3 regions of the Marinobacter sp. ANT_B65 genome follow, and region 3 is predicted to be linked to each of the others. Evidence: predicted binding sites of a transcription regulator. Region 3 holds the regulator's gene; each other region holds the start of a gene.
What was found. The regulator LexA, encoded in region 3, represses DNA repair genes until DNA is damaged. The targets are predictions, from matches to a motif close to CTGTNTNNNNANACAG.

Region 1 (7,754 bases), on a different contig from region 3:
TGGAGGTCTGTCATCGATATGATAGAAACTTTCGTCGCCGGTCGCGGCAACATCGCGATAGTCCAGGCGCTGTGACGAGTCTTCAAGGATGCTGACATGACTGAGGATAGCCATCTCATTGGAGGCACAGAGCTCAAGCTTTTCCTGCGCCGACAGCGGTATGGAATAAAACACCAGCCAAACGACCAGGACTGACATCAGATATCGATATAGCAGTTTACTTACCCTTAGCCTGTTGACGGAACTGACTCGGTGTCATTCCCACATCGCGGCGAAAAGCAGTCGTGAAATTGCAGGCACTGCCGAAACCAAGCCAGTCAGAAATATCCTGAACACTCATGTTGCCGTCACTCAGCAGTTCCTGGCTCTTCCGCAAGCGTATTTCCCGAATGTACGCGAACACTGTCACTCCGATATGCTCGCGAAACAGTTTAGACAAACGCTTATCATGGGTTCCCACGCTACGCGCGATTTCCTGGAGCGATGGGAGGTCTCTCAGATTCTGTGAAATATAGCGCACAGCTGCCCGCAGCAGCAGTTCGTCATCACTGTTGGCTGCCACCACAGACTCACCGGATTCCACAGTGTCCCGATGCTGTAGCTGCATGTGAATTCGCATACGTGCCAGCACTTCCAGGGGCTCATAAGGTTTGAGAACGTAATCGACCCCGCCCGTCTTGAGCCCTTCCAGGCGCTGCTCCAATGACCCGGCTGAAGTGAGAAATATAACCGGAGTAGCCCGTGTTTCATCAGATTCACGCAACAAACGACAGAAGGTAAAGCCATTCATGTGGGGCATCTGGACATCCAGCAAAATCAGATCAGGGTCCAGCACAAGTGCGCGCTGCAAACCTTGACGGGCATCATGAGCTAAAGAAATTCGCCAGCCCTGCGCTTTTATCGCCAGCAGTATAGGGCGGACATCCTCTGGCGAATCATCAACCACCAAAATATGAGGTATGGACATCTCATCAACTGGTGCCGCACGCACGCCAAACGCCGTTCTGGTGGTATCCATATAACACTTGCCTTAAGTACGTTCTTACAGGAAGCTTTCCGCGCAAACAAAAGCTCAAGCCGTGCATTCAAAAGCCTTATACATTACGCCGAGGTAACATATCACGAATAATACAGGCGTTGCCGCCAGTCGAACAATAAACTGTTGTACCGAGGAAGAAACATTGCGCGATGCAGACTACTTTACCGAATTATTCTGGTTCACTTCGGTTGTAGAACTAGGTAGTTTCTCTGCAGCCGCAGAGCATATGGGAGTCGCAAAATCCAGCCTTAGCAAAAGAGTCAGGCACCTTGAAGAACGACTGGGTGTTCAGTTGCTCAACCGCAACAACCGCAGGCTGGTCTTGACGACAATCGGTGAAGAAATTTATCGACACGCGCTCGATATGCTGACTGCAGCTCGTGCTGCCCAGATCAGTGCCTGGGACACTCTCGAAAGACCTGGCGGACTTATTCGCGTGGCAATACCAACAATTCTGTCGGAGTGGTTGCTCAAGGTTCTGAGCCAATTCAAAAATGAGAACCCGGACGTCCGCTATGAGGTTCACATCGCCGAGAATTTTGCCAGTACAGCTTTGCGACACCTCGACCTTTGCCTCAGCGTTCACCCTTCGCCAACGGACAGTGCCGAGCTTGTAGTCCGCCCGATCGCAACCTTGCAGCAACAACTGCTTGCGAGTCCGCAATATATCCAGAATCTTGGTGATGTAACACACATGGCAGATCTACGGGATGGTCAACTCCTGGCCTGGGGAGATAATGGCAACCCCCACCCCTGGGTTGTAAAAAAAACTACCAGAATCATCAAAAACCCCGCCTTTATCGCTCCGGATCTCTACATGCTGAAAGAGGCCGCCAAAGCAGGGATCGGCATTGCATGTTTGCCATTGTTAGCATGCCGCCACGAGCTCGAAAACCAGGTTCTTCAGCCAGTCTGCGAAAGCGCACGGCCCGAACCCCTACAGCTGAAAAGTCTCACTCCATCGTTCCGCGGCATTACTCTGACAACACGCTGCCTTATTGACGCGATCAGACAAGCATCGGCAGAGACTGAAGATCAGGAGGGGATGTAGAAAAGCCGGGGATACTCAGACAAGCCCCGCATCCAGACTTGCAGCGACGTACATACCCAGCTCTCGACACTGCTCTTCGAATTCTTCCCGGTATTCTCCCCGGCAGACCAATGGCTCCTGGATAAGTTTCCAGCGCAGTCCGGTGGTAATGCTGTCGATAGCACGCCGCGTTCCGGTGCCGTCGTGACCCGCGCGAATGTAATAGGTAAAAGGCAGACCCTGGGTTTTCTCCAGGCAGGGGTAGTAGCAGCGATCGAAAAAGTCCTTGAGGGCGCCACTCATATATCCAAGGTTTTCAGTGGTGCCAAGGAGAATGGCGTCACAGGCAAGAACATCATCCGGGCCGGCATCCAGTGGTGCCAGCACGGTTACTGCAACATTTTCAATATCTTCATGGCTTGCGCCCTGCGCAACGGCGTTGCGCAGGGTAAGGGTATTCGGAGACGGTGCATGGGCAACAATAAGCAGTTTCTTTTTGCGATCCATACTCACCTCCTGGTCGGTTCTGGAGCAGATCACCACCCAATCCTGTCATCGGGGAAATGCCCTTTCCACAAAATGCTGAGGACTGACCTGGCAGAAAAGTGAAGCCATAGTGTTCTTGCGAAATTCAAGGCAAGCTTCGTTACCTGCAGCTTCACTATATTCCTTTTACCGCACCGGTACGGCAGATATCAAGGTGTACCAGAGAGTATGTATTTCAAGGGCTATTCAATGGAAACGTACAAACCCGCAATTTTATCCATTTTCTTGAGCATGGACTCAGTAGTCACCTGAATAACAAAAGGTACATAACGCCCGCTTTCCACCATCTCAAACCCCGATCGTGAGAACTTCCATTGAGCCACAACTTCACTCAAAGCCTGGTTTATCTCACCGGTATTAAGAGAAGATTGAGTCAGAACCGTCAGTGCACGATCAAAATCACCCAGCGCCTGCTCAAACTCTTTGTCCAGCATCTCACCAGAGATCCTCCAGCTCTTGGCGACATATAACATACCTATACGTTGTGACAACATACGCTGACGCCCGGAGAGGTTGATCAGCTCCCCCTTCTTTCCGCCTGAATAGGTTTCAAACAACTCGACATTTTCCTCGCATAGCCCAAGCAAACGGGAGCCACCTTCGATCACGCCAAGTGCCTGGCTATGCTCTGGTCTGGCAATTGCCAGCTGACGGAATCTGTTCCATTCCCGGCGAATGTCTTGTAGCGATGCGGTAATTTCCGGTGTAGGTGAAAAACCTTCCAAGTCTCCGAGGTTTTCCTCAAAAAGAGCCACACTTTCATCCAGCTGTTTCTGGGCCTTGTTAGCAGCGACATCCTGGCCAATCAGTAAATAGGATTTGACGATACGCTGAGTCAACATCCGCTGCATTCCAGCCTTGTTGATCGCAGAAGTAGGAGCCAATACTTCAGCACCAGCGTTCGTCGGTACAGAGGCGAGCAAGATAATCAGAGTTGCAATTATTAGCAAGGGCGGAATCACCGCTTGCACAGGGCGGCCAGCAAACTGGCTACGCCTGAGCATCCTATAACTGAGCCGCATCAGGTACTCCTCTGTCACTGGGGCAGAAGGGAGCCCAAAGAAGCACCGCCTGCGCCAGAATTATGAGTTTCTGATGCTAAACTTCGTAAAGGAAAATAGCGTTGATAATAATCATTAGTTTCTTTGTGGTTACTTCTACGCTTTCAATGTCTTATTGCCGGCACCCTGCGCAACAGAATTGCGCAGGGTGGGAGGTATTCGGAGGAGTTGCATAAGCTATAACAAGCAATTTCTTTCTGGAGGGCACAATACCCTCCGGATTATCTTAAAGCAGTTCACCATCCGCTTCTGCCGGCACTTCAGCTTCAGCGTCTTTCTTGGAAACCGGCTTCGGCATCAGCCTTTCACGTACCTTGGCTTCAATTTCCTTGGCCAGATCCATGTTTTCTTCAAGGAACTTACAGGCGTTAGCCTTACCCTGACCGATTTTGTCACCGTTGTAGGCATACCAGGCGCCGGATTTATCCACAAAGCCTTCTTTAACGCCCATATCGAGCACTTCTGCCATGTGATAAATACCCTTGCCGTAAAGAATCTGGAACTCTGCCTGACGGAAAGGCGGAGCTACCTTGTTCTTGACGACTTTAACCCGGGTTTCGTTACCAACAACTTCATCACCCTCTTTAACCGCGCCGATGCGGCGGATATCAAGGCGTACTGACGAATAGAATTTCAGAGCGTTACCACCCGTAGTCGTTTCAGGACTGCCGAACATCACGCCAATTTTCATACGGATCTGGTTGATAAACACCATCAGGCAGTTGGCATTTTTCACGTTACCCGTTAGCTTACGCAGTGCCTGTGACATAAGACGAGCCTGCAGGCCAACGTGGCTATCGCCCATTTCACCTTCAATTTCTGCTTTCGGGGTCAACGCCGCAACGGAGTCAACAACAATGACGTCTACTGCGTTGGAGCGCACGAGCATATCTGCGATTTCCAGCGCCTGCTCCCCGGTATCTGGCTGGGAAACCAGCAGGTCATCCACATTAACACCCAGCTTTTCAGCATAGATGGGATCCAGAGCGTGCTCCGCATCTATAAAGGCACAGGTTTTGCCAGCTTTTTGCGCTTCGGCGATGACCTGAAGAGTCAGGGTTGTTTTACCGGAACTTTCAGGCCCGTAAATTTCAACAATACGGCCGTAAGGCAAGCCGCCTATACCCAAAGCAACATCCAGCCCCAGAGAACCAGTGGAGACCGCAGGTATGGCTTCGCGGGGCTGATCGCCCATTTTCATTACTGCGCCCTTACCAAACTGGCGCTCGATCTGGCCCAGCGCAGCGCTCAATGCTTTTTTGCGGTTGTCTTCCATCAGTGCAAACCCTCTGTTGCCTTGGCCGCCGGCAAGGTAGAACAAGCCAGCGGAGAGATAATGAAGGGAACCTGCACAGCGGTTACAGCAGGATCCCTGTATATTTGAACAGTATTAAAGCATACCCGGAGAAAGAGACCAACCCCTGTGATTATGAAAGGCTGATACGAAAACATTCAGGCTTTTTCCAAAAAACCGCTAACACCTTGCAGGGCAAAGAGAACTGCCTGGCGGCGCACCTGATCACGATCACCACTGAAGTGCTGAACGACCGCCTCAGTGTTTTCCGCACTTGATCCCCAGGCGAACCAGACTGTACCCACGGGCTTTTTTTTACTCCCCCCCCCAGGCCCAGCAACACCGCTGACAGCCACGGCAACACCAGCCCCGGTTGTGGCCAGCGCACCTGCAACCATCTCCCGGACAACCGGTTCGCTGACAGCTCCGTGGGTATCCAGAGTTCTGCCAGCAACACCCAGCAGCTTCTGTTTTGCATGGTTACTGTAGGTCACCAGTCCCCCCACCACATAAGCAGAAGACCCCGGTTTATCAGTCATTACCTTTGCAACCCAGCCTCCGGTGCAACTTTCAGCCGTTATCAGGGTAAGATTCTCTGCTAACAGCTTTTCACCCAACTGGCTTCCAGCTTGTTCGAGTTCGTGATCACTGGCAGGCATAATGCTCTCCTTCATTTCATCAAGGGCGTTATTTTCTTACAATCCTTGGCTTCACCCAAAGCAAGATTATCCGGATTTGTCCATGTCAGCAGCTCAGAATGATTTTTCCAAGCACACTCCAATGATGCAGCAATACCTCAGGATCAAGGGTCAGCACCCGGATGAACTGGTGTTCTACCGCATGGGTGACTTTTACGAGCTGTTCTACGACGACGCAAAAAAAGCTGCCGAGCTGATGGACATAACCCTCACCGCAAGGGGACAGTCCGGCGGCAATCCGATTCCCATGGCCGGTATCCCGTTTCATGCATCTGAAGGGTACATTGCACGGCTGGTCAGAGCGGGTCAATCCATCGCCATCTGCGAACAGATCGGAGACCCCGCAACCAGCAAAGGGCCAGTTGACCGCCAGGTTGTAAGGATTGTCACCCCAGGCACTCTCAGTGATGATGCCTATCTGGAAGATCGCCGCGACAACCTGCTTGCTGCCATTTTCCACCACCAGGAGCAGTTTGGTTTTGCATCCCTGGATATTTCCAGTGGGCGTTTTGCAGTTTCCGAACTGGAAAACCTTGAAGCCCTGCAGGGAGAACTGCAGCGTTTACGTCCGGCGGAGATACTGATCAGCGAAGATTTTCCATTTGAGGAAGTCCTGGCTGGCTTTACCGGTATCCGGCGCCAGGGTCCCTGGCTGTTCGAATCCGACACAGCTCGCCGGGTCATTACCCAACAATTGCAGGTTCGTGATCTGACGGGTTTTGGCTGCGACGATCTCACCCTGGCCATTTGTGCCGCCGGCTGCCTGTTGCAGTATGCCAAAGAAACCCAACGCACCGCCCTGCCCCACATCCGCAAACTGACCCGTGAACGCCGGGATGAAGCGGTGATTCTCGATGCCACCAGCCGCCGGAACCTGGAAATCGACATCAACCTTATGGGTGGCCACCAGCACACGCTGGCATGGGTCATGGACAAAACCGCAACATCCATGGGCGGGCGGGAGCTAAGGCGCTGGCTGAACCGACCACTGCGGGATGCAACCGTGGTGCAGCAGCGCCAGCAAGCGGTATCTGCTCTGCTTGATGGCTTCCACTACGAACCGGTGCATAACCTGCTGAAGACAGTGGGCGATATTGAACGGGTACTGGCCCGGGTTGCACTGCGCTCAGCCCGGCCCCGGGACCTCGCCCGTCTGCGGGATGCATTCCTGGCCCTGCCGGAGCTTCAGGAAACACTAAAGCCGGTAAACTCACAACACATCGCAGCTCTGGCCGGGATAATTGGCGAGTACCCCGAGCTGGCAGACACCCTGGAACGCGCGATTATAGACAACCCTCCGGTCGTAATCCGGGAAGGCGGTGTTATCCGTGAGGGCTTTGATGAAGAACTGGACGAGCTGCGCAACATCAGCGAAAACGCTGGCCAGTATTTGCTGGACGTGGAAACCCGGGAGCGGGAACGTACCGGAATCAGCACCCTGAAAGTAGGTTATAACCGGGTGCACGGCTATTACATTGAGATCAGCCGGGCCCAGTCTGCCCAGGCGCCAGCGGATTACATTCGTCGCCAGACGCTGAAAAACGCAGAGCGCTTCATAACGCCAGAACTGAAAGTTTTTGAAGACAAAGCCCTGAGCGCCAAAAGCCGGGCTCTGGCAAGAGAAAAAGCACTCTACGACGAGGTGCTTGAAACCGTCGCAGAGCAACTCGCGCCACTGCAGGATGCCGCTCAGGCGCTGGCAGAGCTTGATGTCATCAGCAATTTCGCAGAACGGGCAAGCACTCTGCGCTTCGCAGCACCTGAATTCCGCGATGCTCCGGGGTTCGAAATTGAAGATGGCCGACACCCTGTTGTCGAGCAGCTTCTTGACGAACCTTTCGTACCCAACAATCTGCTGATGGATACTCAACGCCGGATGCTGGTTATTACCGGCCCCAACATGGGCGGTAAATCCACCTATATGCGCCAGGCAGCCTTGATTGCCCTGCTCGCATACACCGGGAGTTTCGTGCCGGCCAACCGCGCCGTACTGGGCCCGCTGGACCGTATTTTTACTCGCATGGGTTCTTCTGATGACACCGCTGGTGGCCGTTCTACCTTTATGGTTGAAATGACAGAGACCGCA
Region 2 (7,754 bases), 870 kb from region 3:
GAAAGTGGAAATCGTGATCACTTCAGTGATGGGTTGCCTGTCCTTTGGAAAACATTTCTGTGGCGTGGGCAAGGGTATGTTCGGTCATATCCACGCCGCCCAGCATTCTTGCCACTTCGCTGATTCTTCCCTGGTCATCCAGAGATTCGATCTTTGAGAAGGTCGCTTCCTGGCGGGTGAACTTGCTGACAAACAGGTGCTGGTGGCACTGAGCCGCAACCTGAGGCAAATGAGTTACGCAGATAACCTGGCCATTGTCTCCCAGTGATCGCAGCAGTTTGCCAACCACCTCGGCCGTGCCTCCTCCAATGCCCACATCGACTTCATCAAAGATCAGGGTCGGGGTTGTGGATGTTTGTGCAACCACCACCTGAATGGCAAGGCTGATGCGTGACAACTCTCCGCCGGAAGCAACCTTGGCCAGTGGTCTTGCGGGTTGACCAGGGTTGGCGCTGACCAGAAACTCTAATTCTTCTGCGCCGTGGGGTGCGGGTTCATCCTGGCTGTTACGATTCAGTTGTGTGATGAACTGTACCGACGGCATGCTCAGCTGAACCAGTTCACCGGCAATACGCTGATCCAGCTCTGCTGCTGCTTTGGACCGGGCTTTGGAAAGCTTGCTGGCGAGTTTGTTGAAGTTTTTGAGCTGGTTTTCCAGCTCCGCTTCCAGCTTTTCCAGGCTTCCCTCTCCGCCATCAAGCTCCGCCAGTTCTGCGCTTAACCGTTGGTGGAATTCCGGTAACTCTTCGGGGTTGATGCGGTGTTTGCGTGCCATTTGGTAAAGAGCGCTAAGTCTTTCTTCAACGTCCGCAAGGCGTGCGGGGTCTGCCTCATAGTCGTCCACAAAATGGCGAAGGTTATCGCCGGCCTCACTGACCTGGATCTGGGCTTCGCTGAGCATCTGAATGGTGTCGGCCAGTGCAGGGACCGCAACAGGAAGCTGCTCAAGCTGTTGCAATGCCTGCCGTATCAGGCCTGCTGCGCTCGTTTCATCTTCAGTGCAAAGCAGGGCAGCCTGATGGCTGTTGTGCAGAATTGCATCCGCCTGGCTTAATTGCGCCTGTTCCTGCTCTAACTGTTCCTGCTCGCCATTTTCTATTGCGAGCCGGTCAAGTTCTTCGACCTGGTAGCGCAGTAGTTGTAGTCTGGCTTCAGACTCTTCGGCGTTCTGCTGCCGTTCGGACAGCTTTGTGCGTATCTGATTCCATGCTTTCCATGCCTCGCGGGTCTGGTTAGCGAGTTCTTCTGCGCCAGCGAATTCGTCAACGAGTTTGCGGTGCGTTTCTTTGCGCAGGAGAGATTGATGCTGGTGCTGACTATGAATATCCATCAGCAATCCGCCAAGGTCTTTCAGGTGGGCAAGGGGACAGGGCTGGCCGTTAATGTAAGCTCGTGATCGTCCGTCTTTGCTGATCGCCCGGCGCAGGATGCAGTCACTGTCGTCATCCAGTTCGTGGGTCTCCAGCCATTGCAGGGCTTCGGGGATGCCGGATACGTCAAATGTGGCGGTTATATCTGCACGCTTGGCTCCGTGGCGGACGGCTCCGGCGTCAGCGCGACCGCCCATGGCGAGTCCCAGTGCGTCCAGTACTATGGATTTGCCGGCGCCTGTTTCTCCGGTGAGAGCTGTCATGCCTTTGCCAAATTGCAGTTCTACCCTTTCGGCAATCGCGTAATTGGAAACTGTGAGCTGTGTGAGCATGCAGATAACCTCCACCGTAAAAGATACTGTTTGTGCATACAGTGACTGTGAATATATACAGTGATTTTCATGTTTGCAAACATATAGGAGAGATTTTCTTCGGTAATGGGGGCTCTGATGGTTGAAACCTGAGCAGTGGGCCCCATATTCGTTCGCAATAACATTCTTCCGGCTCCGTGGGGCTGGAGCCTATGTTCAACTGGCCGCGTTTAAGCCGGTCACCGGAGATCTGGCAGGAGTAGTCATGAGCACCGACGAAAACCGCAATGAGCAGATAGATGAATTGAAAGCGGCCGCTGAGGCAGCTGCCGAAGACTCGCAAGCGAGTGAGCAGGAGACAGAGCCGGGTGAAACTTCCGAGATGGAAGCCCTTAAAGAGCAGGTTAAGGAGTTTCAGGAGCAGGTGTTACGTTCTCAGGCCGAAATGCAGAACGTGCGCCGCCGGGCAGAAATGGATGTTGAAAAGGCGCACAAGTTTGCGCTGGAAAAATTTGTCAAAGAACTGCTTCCGGTAGCCGACAGTCTCGAGAAGGCGGTTGAAAGTACGGAAGGTCAGGAAAATTCCGGTGATTTGGTGGCATCTATTCGTCAGGGTGTCGAAATGACGCTGAACCTGCTCGAATCCAGCCTGAAAAAATTCAATGTTGAGCCGCTGAATCCGATTGGTGAGCCGTTTGATCCCCAGCGGCATGAGGCTATGTCTCTGGTTTCGGCGCCGGATGCCGAGCCGAACAGCGTCGTTGCTGTGGTTCAGAAGGGCTACCTGCTGAACGGGCGCGTGGTTCGCCCGGCAATGGTGATGGTAGCGAAGGCTCAGGATGCACCAAAAATCGATGAGCAGGCTTGAAAAAACAGTTAAAGCGCCAATATATCCATCAAACAGCAGAAGCCGGAATGAGCTTTTCCGGGCAACTATTTAGTACAGTATTCAGAAGAACTGGAGCGATTCAATGAGCAAAATTATCGGTATTGACCTTGGAACAACAAACTCGTGCGTGGCCATCATGGATGGCGACAAAGTCCGGGTTATTGAAAACGCCGAGGGTGACCGCACCACCCCATCCATTATCGCTTACACCGAGGATGGCGAGATTCTGGTTGGCCAGTCGGCCAAGCGCCAGGCGGTTACTAATCCGCACAACACTATTTACGCCATCAAGCGTCTGATCGGCCGTCGTTTTACCGATGATGTTGTTCAGAAAGATATCAAGATGGTTCCCTACAAGATTGCCGGAGCGGATAACGGTGATGCGTGGGTAGAGGTTAAAGGCCAGAAAATGGCGCCGCCTCAGGTGTCTGCAGAAATTCTGAAGAAAATGAAGAAAACTGCGGAAGATTATCTGGGCGAAAAAGTGACTGAAGCCGTTATTACTGTGCCGGCTTACTTCAATGACAGTCAGCGTCAGGCTACCAAAGATGCTGGTAAAATTGCTGGTCTGGAAGTTAAGCGCATTATCAACGAGCCCACTGCAGCAGCCCTGGCCTATGGTCTGGACAGGAAGAGCGGTGACCGTACTGTAGCGGTTTACGATCTGGGTGGCGGTACTTTCGACCTTTCCATTATCGAAATTGCGGATGTGGACGGTGAACACCAGTTTGAAGTGCTGGCAACCAATGGTGATACTTTCCTTGGTGGTGAAGATTTCGATATGAAAATTATCGAGTTCCTTGCTGACCAGTTCAAGAAAGACAGCGGTATCGATCTGCGTGGTGACTCCCTGGCCATGCAGCGTCTGAAAGAAGCTGGTGAGAAGGCCAAGATTGAGCTTTCCAGCAGTCAGCAGACTGATGTTAATCTGCCGTACATTACTGCAGATGCCAGTGGTCCCAAGCACATGAACGTCAAGCTGACCCGTGCCAAGCTTGAGTCGCTGGTGGAAGACCTGGTTCAGCGCAGCCTGGAGCCTTGTAAAGTCGCTCTCAAGGATGCAGGCATGAAGGCCAGTGAAATCGATGAGGTTATCCTTGTTGGTGGCCAGACCCGTATGCCTCTGGTTCAGGAAAAAGTTAAAGATTTCTTTGGCAAAGAAGCCCGGAAAGACGTTAACCCGGACGAAGCTGTTGCCATGGGTGCTGCGATTCAGGCAGCTGTACTTTCAGGCGATGTGAAAGACGTTCTGTTGCTGGACGTGACTCCGTTGACCCTGGGTATTGAAACCATGGGTGGCGTAGCGACTCCGCTGATCGACAAGAACACCACTATCCCGACCAAGAAGTCTCAAACCTTCTCAACAGCGGATGACAGCCAGACTGCTGTAACCATTCACGTGGTTCAGGGTGAGCGTAAACAGGCAGCTCAGAACAAGTCGCTGGGCCGTTTCGATCTGGCGGATATTCCGCCTGCACCGCGCGGCGTGCCGCAGATCGAAGTAACTTTTGATATTGATGCCAACGGTATTCTGAATGTGTCTGCAAAAGACAAGGCTACCGGCAAAGAGCAGTCTATCGTCATCAAGGCTTCTTCTGGTCTGAATGATGAAGAAATCGAGAAAATGGTTCGCGATGCCGAGGCGAATGCTGACGAGGATCGCAAGTTCGAAGAGCTGGTTCAGGCCCGCAACCAGGGCGATGCTATGGTTCACGCGGTACGCAAGACTCTGACAGATGCCGGTGACAAGGTCAGCGACAGCGAAAAAGAGTCGATTGAAGCGTCTATCAAGGAACTGGAAGAGGCGTTGACCGGCTCTGATAAAGACGACATTGAAGCCAAGACCCAGAAGCTGACAGAAGTTTCCGGCGAACTGGCTCAGAAGATGTACGCAGATCAGGATGGCCAGGCCCAGCAGGCCGGTGGTCAGGAAGAAGCGCAGTCTCATGCTGCTGATGACGCGGTTGATGCCGAGTTTGAAGAAGTTAAAGACGACGAGAAGAAGTAATTCCGGCGTACATCAGGTAGTTGGAAAACGCGGAGCTGCTCCGCGTTTTCCTCGTTTAAAAAACAGGGTTTTAAAGCATGGCCAAGCGTGACTATTACGACATTCTCGGAATCTCTCGGGATGCGGATGAGAAAGAAATCAAGCGGGCGTACCGAAAGCTCGCGATGAAGTTTCACCCCGACCGTAACCCGGAAGACAAAGATGCCGAGAACAAGTTCAAGGAAGCCAGCGAAGCCTATGAAATATTGGCTGACCAGTCCAAGCGGGCGGCCTATGATCAATTTGGCCATGCTGGAGTAGATGGCCAGGCCGGTGGTGGCTTCGGGGGTGGTGGTAACTTCTCCGACATCTTCGGCGATGTATTCGGTGATATTTTTGGTGGAGGTGGCGGCGGTCGCGGTCGCAGTACTCGTGGTTCTGATCTGCGATATACCCTGGAACTGGATCTTGAAGAGGCTGTAAGGGGCAAAACTGTCAAAATCACCATTCCGGGACACAAGGAATGTGAGGCCTGTGATGGCAGCGGTGCAGAAAAAGGTTCGCGGCCTGAGACCTGTGGTACCTGTAAAGGTATGGGGCAGGTGCGTATGCAGCAGGGTTTCTTTACTGTTCAGCAGGCCTGTCCTACATGTCGGGGCTCTGGTCAGATAATCAAAAATCCATGCAAGGCCTGTCATGGGCAGGGCAGGGTGCAGGAGGAGAAAACGCTCTCCGTGAAAGTGCCGCCGGGTGTTGACACCGGTGATCGTATCCGGCTCTCCGGTGAGGGTGAGATGGGTACGGATGGTGGGCCTCCTGGTGATCTGTATGTGCAGATGTCAGTGCGGGAGCATTCGATATTTACCCGTGATGGCCGTAATCTTTATTGCGAGGTGCCGATCAGTATCGTGGATGCAGCGCTGGGGGGCGAGTTGGAAGTGCCTACGCTGGATGGTCGGGTGAAACTCCGGATTCCTGCAGAGACCCAGACCGGCAAACTCTTCCGGTTACGTAATAAAGGCGTCAGTCCGGTTCGGGGAGGCCCTTCCGGTGACCTGCTCTGTCGCGTGACGGTAGAAACTCCGGTTAAACTGACCAAGCGCCAGAAAGAGTTGCTCAATGAGTTCCAGGCTACGCTTGATGGTACTGGAGGTACGAATCACGCTCCGAAGAAGACCTCCTGGTTTGAGGGTGTTAAGAGCTTTTTTGACGAAATGAAATTCTGAACAGCTTCATATAGGAAAAGACCATGAGGGTAGCAATCATCGGCGCCGCCGGGCGCATGGGTAAGGTGTTGATTGAGGCGGTTGATGGCACTGAAGGGCTAACGCTTGGTGCCGCTGTCGTCCAGCCGGGTAGCAGTCTTATAGGGGCTGATGCTGGTGAAATGAGCAGTATCGGAAAAACCGGCGTAAAGATGGTGGGTGCCCTGGAGGATGTGAAAGATGATTTTGATGTGCTCATCGATTTCACCTTTCCGGACCTGACCCTGGAGAGTGCGCAATTCTGTAAGGCCAATGGCAAAATGCTCGTCGTCGGAACAACCGGCATGTCAGGCGCTGAAAAAGAGCAGTTGGCTCTGGCCGCAGAGTCTACCCAGGTGGTGTTTGCTCCTAATATGAGTGTGGGCGTGAATGTCGTTCTCAATCTCTTGCGTACTGCGGCAGCGACTCTGGGTGATGACTACGATGTAGAAATCATTGAAGCCCATCATCGCCACAAAAAAGATGCGCCCTCTGGAACAGCTCTGCGTATGGGCGAAGTCGTTGCTGATGCGCTTGGTCGTGATCTCAAGGAGTGCGCGGTCTACGGTCGTGAAGGTTTTACCGGGGAGCGTACCCGCAAAGAAATCGGGTTCGAAACTATCCGTGCCGGTGATGTTGTTGGCGATCACACTGTGCTCTTTGCTACAGAAGGTGAGCGCGTTGAAGTCACTCATAAGGCCAGTAGCCGCATGACATTTGCCAAAGGCGCGATGCGTGCAGCCCTTTGGCTTAAAGATAAACCTGCTGGTTTATACGATATGCAGGATGTCCTGGGGCTGAAGTAGTGCTTGTCAGGCGATTTTGCATGGACATAAAACCGCATACTCCATATAATAAGGCAGTTTAACTGCACCAAGCGTAGGCTTTTAAAAGCTCGGGGACAAAAACCGTTCCCGGATAACAAAAAGCGGGACGGAGTTTTTACTCCCTCTCGCTTTTTTGCGACCTGAATTTGCGCTTGCGTTCCTGTTCGTGACGAACCGATACGCCACTCGATGAGGATACAAGCCTTGAGAACACCCGCAATCCTTGCACTCGCAGACGGAAGCCTGTTTTACGGCACTGCTATTGGCGCTGACGGCGAAACCAGTGGTGAAGTGGTGTTCAACACCGCCATGACTGGCTATCAGGAAATACTGACTGATCCGTCATATGCCCGCCAGCTCGTTACCCTGACATACCCGCACATCGGTAACACCGGTGTGAATGATGAGGATGTAGAATCAGATCGTGTTCAGGCGGCTGGCCTTATCATTCGTGATCTGCCTCTGGTGGCAAGTAATTGGCGTAGTAGCGGGTCGCTGGATGACTATCTGCGAAGCAGTAATGTGGTCGGAATTGCCGATATTGATACCCGGCGCCTTACGCGTATTCTTCGTGATAAAGGCTCGCAGAACGGCGCGATTGTAGCCGGCGCTGACGCCACTGCCGAGCGTGCGCTGGAGTTGGCTAACGCATTCCCCGGGCTCAAAGGCATGGACCTGGCCAAAGAGGTCACTTGTGACAAACCCTATAAGTGGGCTCAGGGTGAGTGGTCGCTTGACTCGGGCTACGCTGAGGCTGGTGAAGCGAAGTTCAGGGTTGTGGCCTGGGATTATGGTGTCAAGTTCAACATCCTGCGTATGCTCGCGTCCCGTGGTTGTGATATTACCGTGGTGCCTGCGCAGACACCGGCCGCAGATGTGCTGGCGATGAACCCTGATGGCATATTTCTTTCCAACGGTCCGGGTGATCCTGAGCCATGCGATTATGCAATCAAGGCGATCCAGGAAGTGCTTGAAACCGAGATTCCCGTATTTGGTATCTGTCTGGGGCACCAGCTTCTTGCGCTGGCCAGCGGAGCAAAAAGCATGAAGATGGGCCACGGTCATCACGGTGCCAATCATCCGGTTCAGAGGATTGATAAGGGTACGGTCATGATCACCAGCCAGA
Region 3 (7,754 bases):
TTGCAGGTAACTCGTGCTCTGCGGTGGCAGTGAACTTAAGGCGGGCACTGTCGGGTTCATAGCGAACCCTACCCTCTCCCGTGAGAGAGACCTCGCCGGCCATGACTAAACCAGGTGCCAGTAGTGGTAAGGCCCACCAAATAAGGGTTTTCCGATTATTTCTGGCCATCAATTATACCTCCCCATTGACGGGTTTAACGTCAGGTCCCGGTGGATTCGGGCTCCAGCCGGGCGAGTTTGAATGCCAGGGCTGCCTGAACGAATTCGCTGAAAATCCGCCGGTGCCCTCTGTGATAAAGCAGGTACTCGGGATGCCACTGCAGTCCCATCAACCATTGCCCATGTGTGCTTTCTATAGCCTGAACAAAAAGGTCATTGTCCACAGCTGTGACCTGCAGGTTTTTACCCAGACGTTTTATGGCCTGGCTGTGTATCCGGTTGGCACCAATTACCGGTGCCTGCATGAGCTTTCCCAGGCGGCTGGTACTTACAAGCTGCACGGTTTGCATGGGCAGCAGTAACGGCCTGTGCCGGGTGTTCACTCGGAGCGGCGTTACGTTCTGGCACAGGGAGCCACCATGAAATACGTTGATAAACTGGGATCCCCGGCAGATACCCAGTACCGGAATTCCGACAGATTCTGCCTGCTCCAGAAGGTTATAGTCGGTCATGTCCCGCGCCTTGTCGTAGCGTGCGCTAACCTGGGGTTCCTGGCCGTAGCGACCCGGATGAACATGTGTGCCGCCTGACAGCACCAGGCCATCCAGCATTGAAACGTCCACCCGTGCACCGGGACGGATGTAATAAGGTCTCGCACCCTGCAACCTCAGACCAAAACTGATCAGCCGCTGGGCAAAGTGTTTGCGGGCGGGGCCGCTGATGCCAATAGTGAGCCCGGGGAGGTTGTGTTCCGTAAAATCCCGCTCAGACATAGCCTTTTCGGCGCAACCAGTTTTCAGAGGTTTCCAGCCAGCTGTGTGTCAGGTTGTGCAGGCTGATCCTGCGACTTTCCCGGAACAGAGCCCGAAGCTCGCCCAGGTCATCCGCATTGTTGGCAACCTGCTCTACCACAACCCAGTCATTCCAGACGCTGGAGAAGTTCCATTCCGGGTTGTCGATGTCACAGTCCGGCAGCCGGTAATGAAGAGTGGGTCTGCTCTTGATGCGAGGGTCTGTTACGTATTTGTCGAGAAGAGGCTTGTCCAGATGGGCAAACAGCGGCAGAAGATCCAGAGCCCGGTTACGCGTGGGGTTGGAGTTCAGGTAATCCACCATCATCTGACGCTGGTCCGGGGCGTACCCCTCACGCATCAGCAGGTCCGTATAATTGTTGCTCCAGGGTTCAATATAAGGTGTAAATTTTCTGCTGATATCCAGTTGATGCCGGGCTTTGAGCCAGTCATAGGTAGCGGCAAAGGCCTGAAAGTAACGAACCAGTGTGCCCGGTTCAAGGTCTGGAAGCTCCGGGTTCAGTTGCAACCCGAACGCAAAATAGATTGCTTCCCGGCTACCCAGTGCACCAGCCTTGCGTAGTTCCTTGACCAGAGTCTCAATCTCCGGCAGTTGTGAAAACCGCATAGGCGGGCTGACAATTTCAAGTGGAACAATACGCTCAGCCGCAGCATCTATGACTTCCATTGCATGTCCTCCGAGTTCACGGAGGACTTCGGGCACGCTTTCATCTGTCAGGTCCAGATCTTTCACCGGATCCGAATCCAGTTCGATGGTAAAACAACCCAATGGTGTCTCAAGTTTACTTACGTAGCGGGATTCCAGAGCGGAGGTTCCACCAAGAAGTTTTGCTGTGAGATCTACTAGCTGCCCATAACCGAGCCCGGATAACTCAATTTCAACACCCACGCGACGTTCCTGTCCGTCAGTGGTGTTCAGAATGTCTGGCATTCTGCAGGGAGTCGCTTTGCTCATGAGGTTCACTGCCTATAGAACTGGGTGTCGGTGAATATGATGACTTTTCACCATAACATACTCATGCAGCACTGTTAGTTAAGGGGCTGCAAGAAAATAGGTCACCTGCCTTTACACTGGATAAAACACTGTATATAGTCAAATCACTGTATAAAAAAACAGGATGGATGGCGACCTGTATAAGCCGCCAAATATCAGGCCAAGCATGTATCAGCATTGCATGCAGCAAGCGGAGCAGCGCAACAATGAAGCTGACAGCAAGACAGACTCAGGTACTGGAAATTATCCGTCGATCCGTGGATGAGACCGGTTACCCGCCAACCCGCGCGGAAATAGCGGCGGAGCTTGGATTCCGCTCCGCTAACGCCGCGGAAGAGCATCTGCGGGCACTGGCACGTAAAGGTGCTATCGAAATGGTGCCTGGTGCCAGTCGGGGTATTCGTCTGCCGGAAGTTGCTGAAGACCCGGGGTTGCCTGTGATTGGTCAGGTGGCTGCAGGCAGCCCGATTCTGGCCCAGGAGCATATTGAGGACCATTGCACACTCAAACCCGAGTTCTTCTCGCCGTCAGCAGATTATCTGCTCCGGGTCAGGGGAATGAGTATGAAGGACATTGGCATTCTTGACGGTGACCTTCTGGCAGTGCATAGCACTCAGGATGTCCATAACGGTCAGGTTGTCGTGGCCAGAGTGGGTGACGAAGTGACTGTTAAACGATTCCGAAAGGAAGGTTCGAAGGTCTATTTGATTGCCGAAAATGAAGAGTTTGCGCCGATAGAAGTCGATCTCCGGGAGCAGGAACTGTTCATTGAAGGGTTGGGTGTAGGTGTTATCCGGCGCTCTGATCTGCACTGATCAGCCTGGTATAACCGCAGACGCATTGAAAAACGGGTGAATTATGGAACAGCTAAGTTTTAATCAGAACATGGCGTGGCAGCAGGGCATATTACCCAGCTCACCTTTTTTACCTGAACCGGCGCCGGAACATGCCGTCCGGAAACAACGTGCCGTCATTCGAACCCGGCAGAAACCGGGTGTCGCTGACGCCACTCCGGCTGGCAACGTGACAGAAATTATCTTGCCAGAAGGGCAGGTGGAGAACTTTCAGTTGTTGCTGCCGATGCTGACTCAGCTTAATCAGGAAAAACGCTGGCTGGCATGGATTGACCCTCCTCAGGCGCTGGTGAGCAAGTGGCAGAAAATGCACGGTATTGTTGCCGGAGAGCTTCTGGTTTTGCGCTCCACCACAGAATATCCCGCCCGTCAGCTTGCAGAAAGAGCGCTGAGTGCGGGTACCTGTCATGCAGTGGTTATGTGGACGCGTAAACTGGGTAAGACGGCCTTCGACTCGTTACAGAAAGCTGCGGCGGAGGGCAACAGCCACGGAGTCGTACTCAGGCAGCGTTGAGCGTTGTTATCAGTGCAGAGTATAAGCGGGCTGTGCGTCTGAAGCGTCCAGCTCGTCATCTTCCCAGTCAATATCGTGAGCAATATTTCCGGCAGCTTCTATCCCTGCAGCAATCATCGCTTTGGCTACAGACATATCCCGATCGTCCATCATTTCCCGGGCTTCATCTGAAAACGAAATTCTGACCAGTGGTGCACTGTCGTCGTCAATGCGCCGCAGGGCATAGTCGCCGTTGCCTAATTGTACAATTTCGAAAAACGATGGTGACATTTCATTAACCTTTTAGTGTTGAATACCGGAAGCGACGATTACCACTCGCCGTGTTGTTCTTCCAGATTTTCGGCAAACTTTTTAATGGCGTTCAGCGTATTCATCTGTGCCTGGCTGGAGCAGTCTGGCCCTGATTCTGCAGATACGGCAATAATATTTTCCGCATTAACCGTTTTCTGTGCGGTAGGTGGTCTGCTCTGCATGGTTTCCAGCTGGTCAAGATGATTCCACCAGCTTCCGGTCTCCTGCTCAAGGGTTCTTAACTGGCCTGTCTCAGTGGCCTGCTCCCCAATCAGGGTTACAAGTTCTTCCAGGGACCCGGGCTCCTCTGAGTGCTTCTGGTAGAAACGGGCAATCATCACCAGCAATATCCGTCGGGCTCTAAGTAGAAGCTCGATAGAGCCCTGAATAGCCGCTTCATGCTGCAATCGCTGTTGAGAAGTATTAACCGGGTTTCCGGTATCGGCTGCCCGCTCCGATGTTTCAAGAAGAGTTCTTGCCAGAAACAGCTTTTGTGAAATCAGCGAATACCATTGAGATGCCATTACTCGTGTCTGCCGTGGGTTTGGGGAGTCTTTGATAAGCTCCCGGCTGCGGAGATTTTGCCGAGGGTCTCTGCTCGAAACCAACTCGATAGAATGATCTGAAATCATATCATTTCGATACGCAGATTTCTTTACCCCTTCTGTATTTGACTCTATTGCTCCCGGGTGACAATAAGACACAAACAATCACTTGAAACAGATGTTTGAATTTGGCGAGAATCAACTTCTGATTATGGGTTTTGATTGTCTGGAGGGGTTAGAAATGCGAAGCCAGTTTATTGCATGCATTACAGTGCTTTCGTTTGGGTTTTCCGGGCAAGTGTTGTCAGGGGTGTCAGTAACCGAAGCCAACCGGCTCATGCAGGACCTGACTCCCGTAGGTGCTGAGCGGGGAGCAAATGCTTCCGGCAGTATCCCTGAGTGGACTGGCGGGTTGGTTGAGGCGCCATCCAACTGGCGCGAAGGTGAGGTTGAGGCAAATCCGTTTCCGCAGGATAAAGCCTTGTTTGTAATCACTGCAGACAACATGCATCAGTATAAGGACAAGCTCTCTGAAGGGTCGATCCGGATGCTCAGCCAGTACGATCCTGGTTATTTCATGCCGGTTTATCAGACCCGCCGCACCGCCGCGTTTCCAGAGCATGTGTATGAGAAGTCGTATGAGAATGCGCTGAGCGCTGAATTGCTGGATAACGGCAACGGAGTACGGAACACTATTATGACCAGTCCGTTCCCGATTCCGAAAAACGGGCTCGAAGTCATGTGGAATCACATTCTGCGTTACCGGGGAGAAGAGGTTTCGTTTCGCAGCGCTTCAGCCACGCCGCAGGTGGATGGATCCTATAATCCGGTAATTAATCAGTATGATTACTATTTCGCCTACAGCAAGAAAGGTACAGAACTTGCTGATATTGATAACAAGATTTTCTATCTGAAGACCGATACCATTTCGCCTTCTACGCTTGCAGGTACCATTACGCTTGTACACGAAACACTTGATCAGGTGCGTTCACCGCGCCTGGCCTGGCGTTACGATTCAGGCTCCCGTCGACTGAGACGGTCACCAAATCTGGCTTACGAGACGGATTTACCTAACTCGTCATCTTTGCGCTCAGTTGATCAGAAGGATATGTATAACGGAGCTCCGAACCAGTATGACTGGGAACTGAAGGGCAAGCGGGAGTTGTACGTTCCCTACAATGCCTACAAGTTGCATGATAAGTCAGTCCGACCGGATGACGTAATCCGTGCAGGTCACATTAATCAGAAACTGGCACGCTATGAGCTGCACAGGGTGTGGGTTGTTGAGGCGAAACGCCGCACTGGTATCAAACATATTTACGATCGTCGTGTGTTCTACATTGATGAAGACAGCTGGCAGATCCTGTTATCAGAAGAGTATGACGATGCAGGAAATCTTTGGCGGGTTTCTGAAGCTCACAACATAAGCTATTACCAAGTACCCGTGTTCTGGACTACCATGGAGATGACATACGACCTCAAGGCGAAGCGCTACTACGTTGATGGACTGGATAATGATTTTCCGGCCTACAACTTTAACCCCGGATTTCGCAGTAATGAGTTTACTGCTTCTTCTGCGAGGCGAGCTGCTCGACGCTGATTGTTGTAATACAGTGTGAGATGCTGGCATTCGTCAGCATCTTCTCCGGGTCGTTCGTTCTTCACCTCTTCGTATAAGGAGAAAACGTCATGGCCGACTCTCAAGATGCCTCCAACTCTGAAAGCGAGGCTTGTCTGGTAAACTTTGATCAGCTCATGGCAGATCTCGGCCGCGCTCTGGCCGCTCAGGACTGGGATGGCCTTGTCAGCCTTAATGCCGGTGTAAAGCCAGCCACTGAACCTTTGATAGCCGCTCTGGAAGCTGGCCTCGTTGAGCCAGAGCCCGTTCGGACCCGGCTTGAAGAATTGCGTCAGTTTCTGGACGCAGCTGGTGAAGGTGCTGCCCGGGCCAAAGCTGAAGCGGAACATGCCCTGAAAGGAATGAACCGGAATCGCAATGCAGCCAAGGCATATCAGAATATTTCGGGCCCTCGACGCAAATAGCGTCATAAAATTGACTCTTTCAGTGATACCGTCTTAAATACCGCACAAATCCCCAAAGAGAATCTTGTGAATGTCCAAAAACAACAAGGTGCTGCTGCTGAGTGAGGACGAATCGAGGCTCCGAGACGTGGCGACGATTCTCGAATTCATTGGCGAAGAGCAAGTGACTGCAGGTAGTGATGCCCTGGCACTCCTTGAATCGGGAGATGAAGAAGGGCTGGCGGACATTTCTGTTGCCATTGTAAATGGCGCAGACCCGGGTGTCGTAAAGACGATTGAAGCAGTGTGCAGGGCAGTTCAGGGTGTCCCCGTTCTGTTGGTGGGTGATCCTGAACTCAAAGGGCTGGCAGAACAGGATGCTGCCCGCGTAATTGCCCGTATGGAATGGCCGTTGAATTATACCAAATTTGTGGATTCACTCTATCGGGCCCAGATTTTTGCCGATCAGTTTCGTCGCTCCAATGAGCGGGGGCAGCAACGTGGGCTGCAGTTGTTCCGGAGCCTGGTGGGCACCAGCCGGAAGGTACAACAGGTACGCCAGCTGATGGAGCAGGTGGCAGACAAAGATGTGAGTGTTCTGATCACCGGCCCCTCCGGTACAGGTAAAGAAGTGGTCGCCCGTAATCTTCATTATCATTCTTCTCGCCGGGAAAAGCCGTTTGTGCCCGTCAACTGCGGGGCTATTCCGGCGGAGCTGCTTGAGAGTGAGCTTTTTGGTCATGAAAAAGGCGCGTTTACAGGTGCAATTACCGCACGGGTAGGGCGCTTCGAATTGGCGGAAGGGGGTACACTTTTTCTGGATGAAATCGGTGATATGCCACTCAACATGCAAGTCAAAATACTTCGTGTGTTGCAGGAGCGTACGTTTGAGCGTGTTGGCAGTAACCGGACGATTTCTGCGGATGTCCGTATTATTGCGGCGACCCATAAGAATCTGGAGGATATGATCGAATCGGGTGAGTTCAGGGAAGATCTCTATTACCGGCTGAATGTATTTCCCATTGAGGTGCCGTCACTGCGGGATCGGGTAGAAGATATTCCGCTACTGATCAATGAGCTGATTTCCCGGATGGAAAAGGAAAAGCGTGGTTCCTTGCGGATGAATTCGGCGGCGATCATGAGCCTGTGCCGGCATGACTGGCCTGGAAATGTCCGCGAACTGGCGAATCTGGTTGAGCGGCTGGCAATCATGCACCCTTATTCAGTAATCGGGGTGCAGGAGTTACCGAAGAAGTTTCGGTATATAGATGATTTTGATGAGAACCGGCCGGTTGAGGATTCGGGGATGCCTTCTGGTATTCCCGGGTTGGTGGGGCTGGATGCGCCCGCTTTATTGCCGGTGAATGGTATTGATCTGAAAGATTATCTTTCGAATCTTGAGAAACAGCTTATCCAGCAGGCTCTGGATGAGGCCGGAGGCGTTGTTGCCCGGGCGGCGGAGAAACTTCGTATCCGGCGGACGACTCTGGTGGAAAAGGTCCGGAAGTATGGGCTTCGGGATGAGGAGTCTGAGGAATCCTGACCGGGCTCGGGTGTAAACTC

Region 1: recA (recombinase RecA) is a predicted target of LexA. The motif match lies at 5,049-5,064, and genes of this name have one in related genera.
Region 2: recN (DNA repair protein RecN) is a predicted target of LexA. The motif match lies at 1,729-1,744, and genes of this name have one in related genera.

Annotation. Positions count from the first base shown of each region.
Region 1 covers NZ_NXGV01000003.1:245,329-253,082, forward strand. The annotation lists gene CPA50_RS14220 (hybrid sensor histidine kinase/response regulator) at 1-198, opposite strand, end outside; gene CPA50_RS14225 (DNA-binding response regulator) at 218-1,018, opposite strand; gene CPA50_RS14230 (LysR family transcriptional regulator) at 1,182-2,090, shown strand; gene CPA50_RS14235 (flavodoxin family protein) at 2,106-2,576, opposite strand; gene CPA50_RS14240 (type IV pili methyl-accepting chemotaxis transducer N-terminal domain-containing protein) at 2,798-3,637, opposite strand; gene recA (recombinase RecA) at 3,903-4,952, opposite strand; gene CPA50_RS14250 (nicotinamide-nucleotide amidohydrolase family protein) at 5,129-5,629, opposite strand; gene mutS (DNA mismatch repair protein MutS) at 5,712-7,754, shown strand, end outside.
Region 2 covers NZ_NXGV01000001.1:115,251-123,004, forward strand. The annotation lists gene recN (DNA repair protein RecN) at 23-1,702, opposite strand; gene grpE (nucleotide exchange factor GrpE) at 1,947-2,549, shown strand; gene dnaK (molecular chaperone DnaK) at 2,653-4,578, shown strand; gene dnaJ (molecular chaperone DnaJ) at 4,656-5,783, shown strand; gene dapB (4-hydroxy-tetrahydrodipicolinate reductase) at 5,807-6,607, shown strand; gene carA (glutamine-hydrolyzing carbamoyl-phosphate synthase small subunit) at 6,833-7,754, shown strand, end outside.
Region 3 covers NZ_NXGV01000001.1:981,026-988,779, forward strand. The annotation lists gene CPA50_RS04615 (SIMPL domain-containing protein) at 1-169, opposite strand, end outside; gene CPA50_RS04620 (gamma-glutamyl-gamma-aminobutyrate hydrolase family protein) at 201-932, opposite strand; gene CPA50_RS04625 (amidoligase family protein) at 925-1,926, opposite strand; gene lexA (transcriptional repressor LexA) at 2,172-2,780, shown strand; gene CPA50_RS04635 (cell division inhibitor SulA) at 2,824-3,333, shown strand; gene CPA50_RS04640 (hypothetical protein) at 3,343-3,603, opposite strand; gene CPA50_RS04645 (DUF6586 family protein) at 3,642-4,148, opposite strand; gene CPA50_RS04650 (DUF1329 domain-containing protein) at 4,411-5,769, shown strand; gene CPA50_RS04655 (SOS cell division inhibitor) at 5,859-6,212, shown strand; gene CPA50_RS04660 (sigma-54 dependent transcriptional regulator) at 6,283-7,734, shown strand.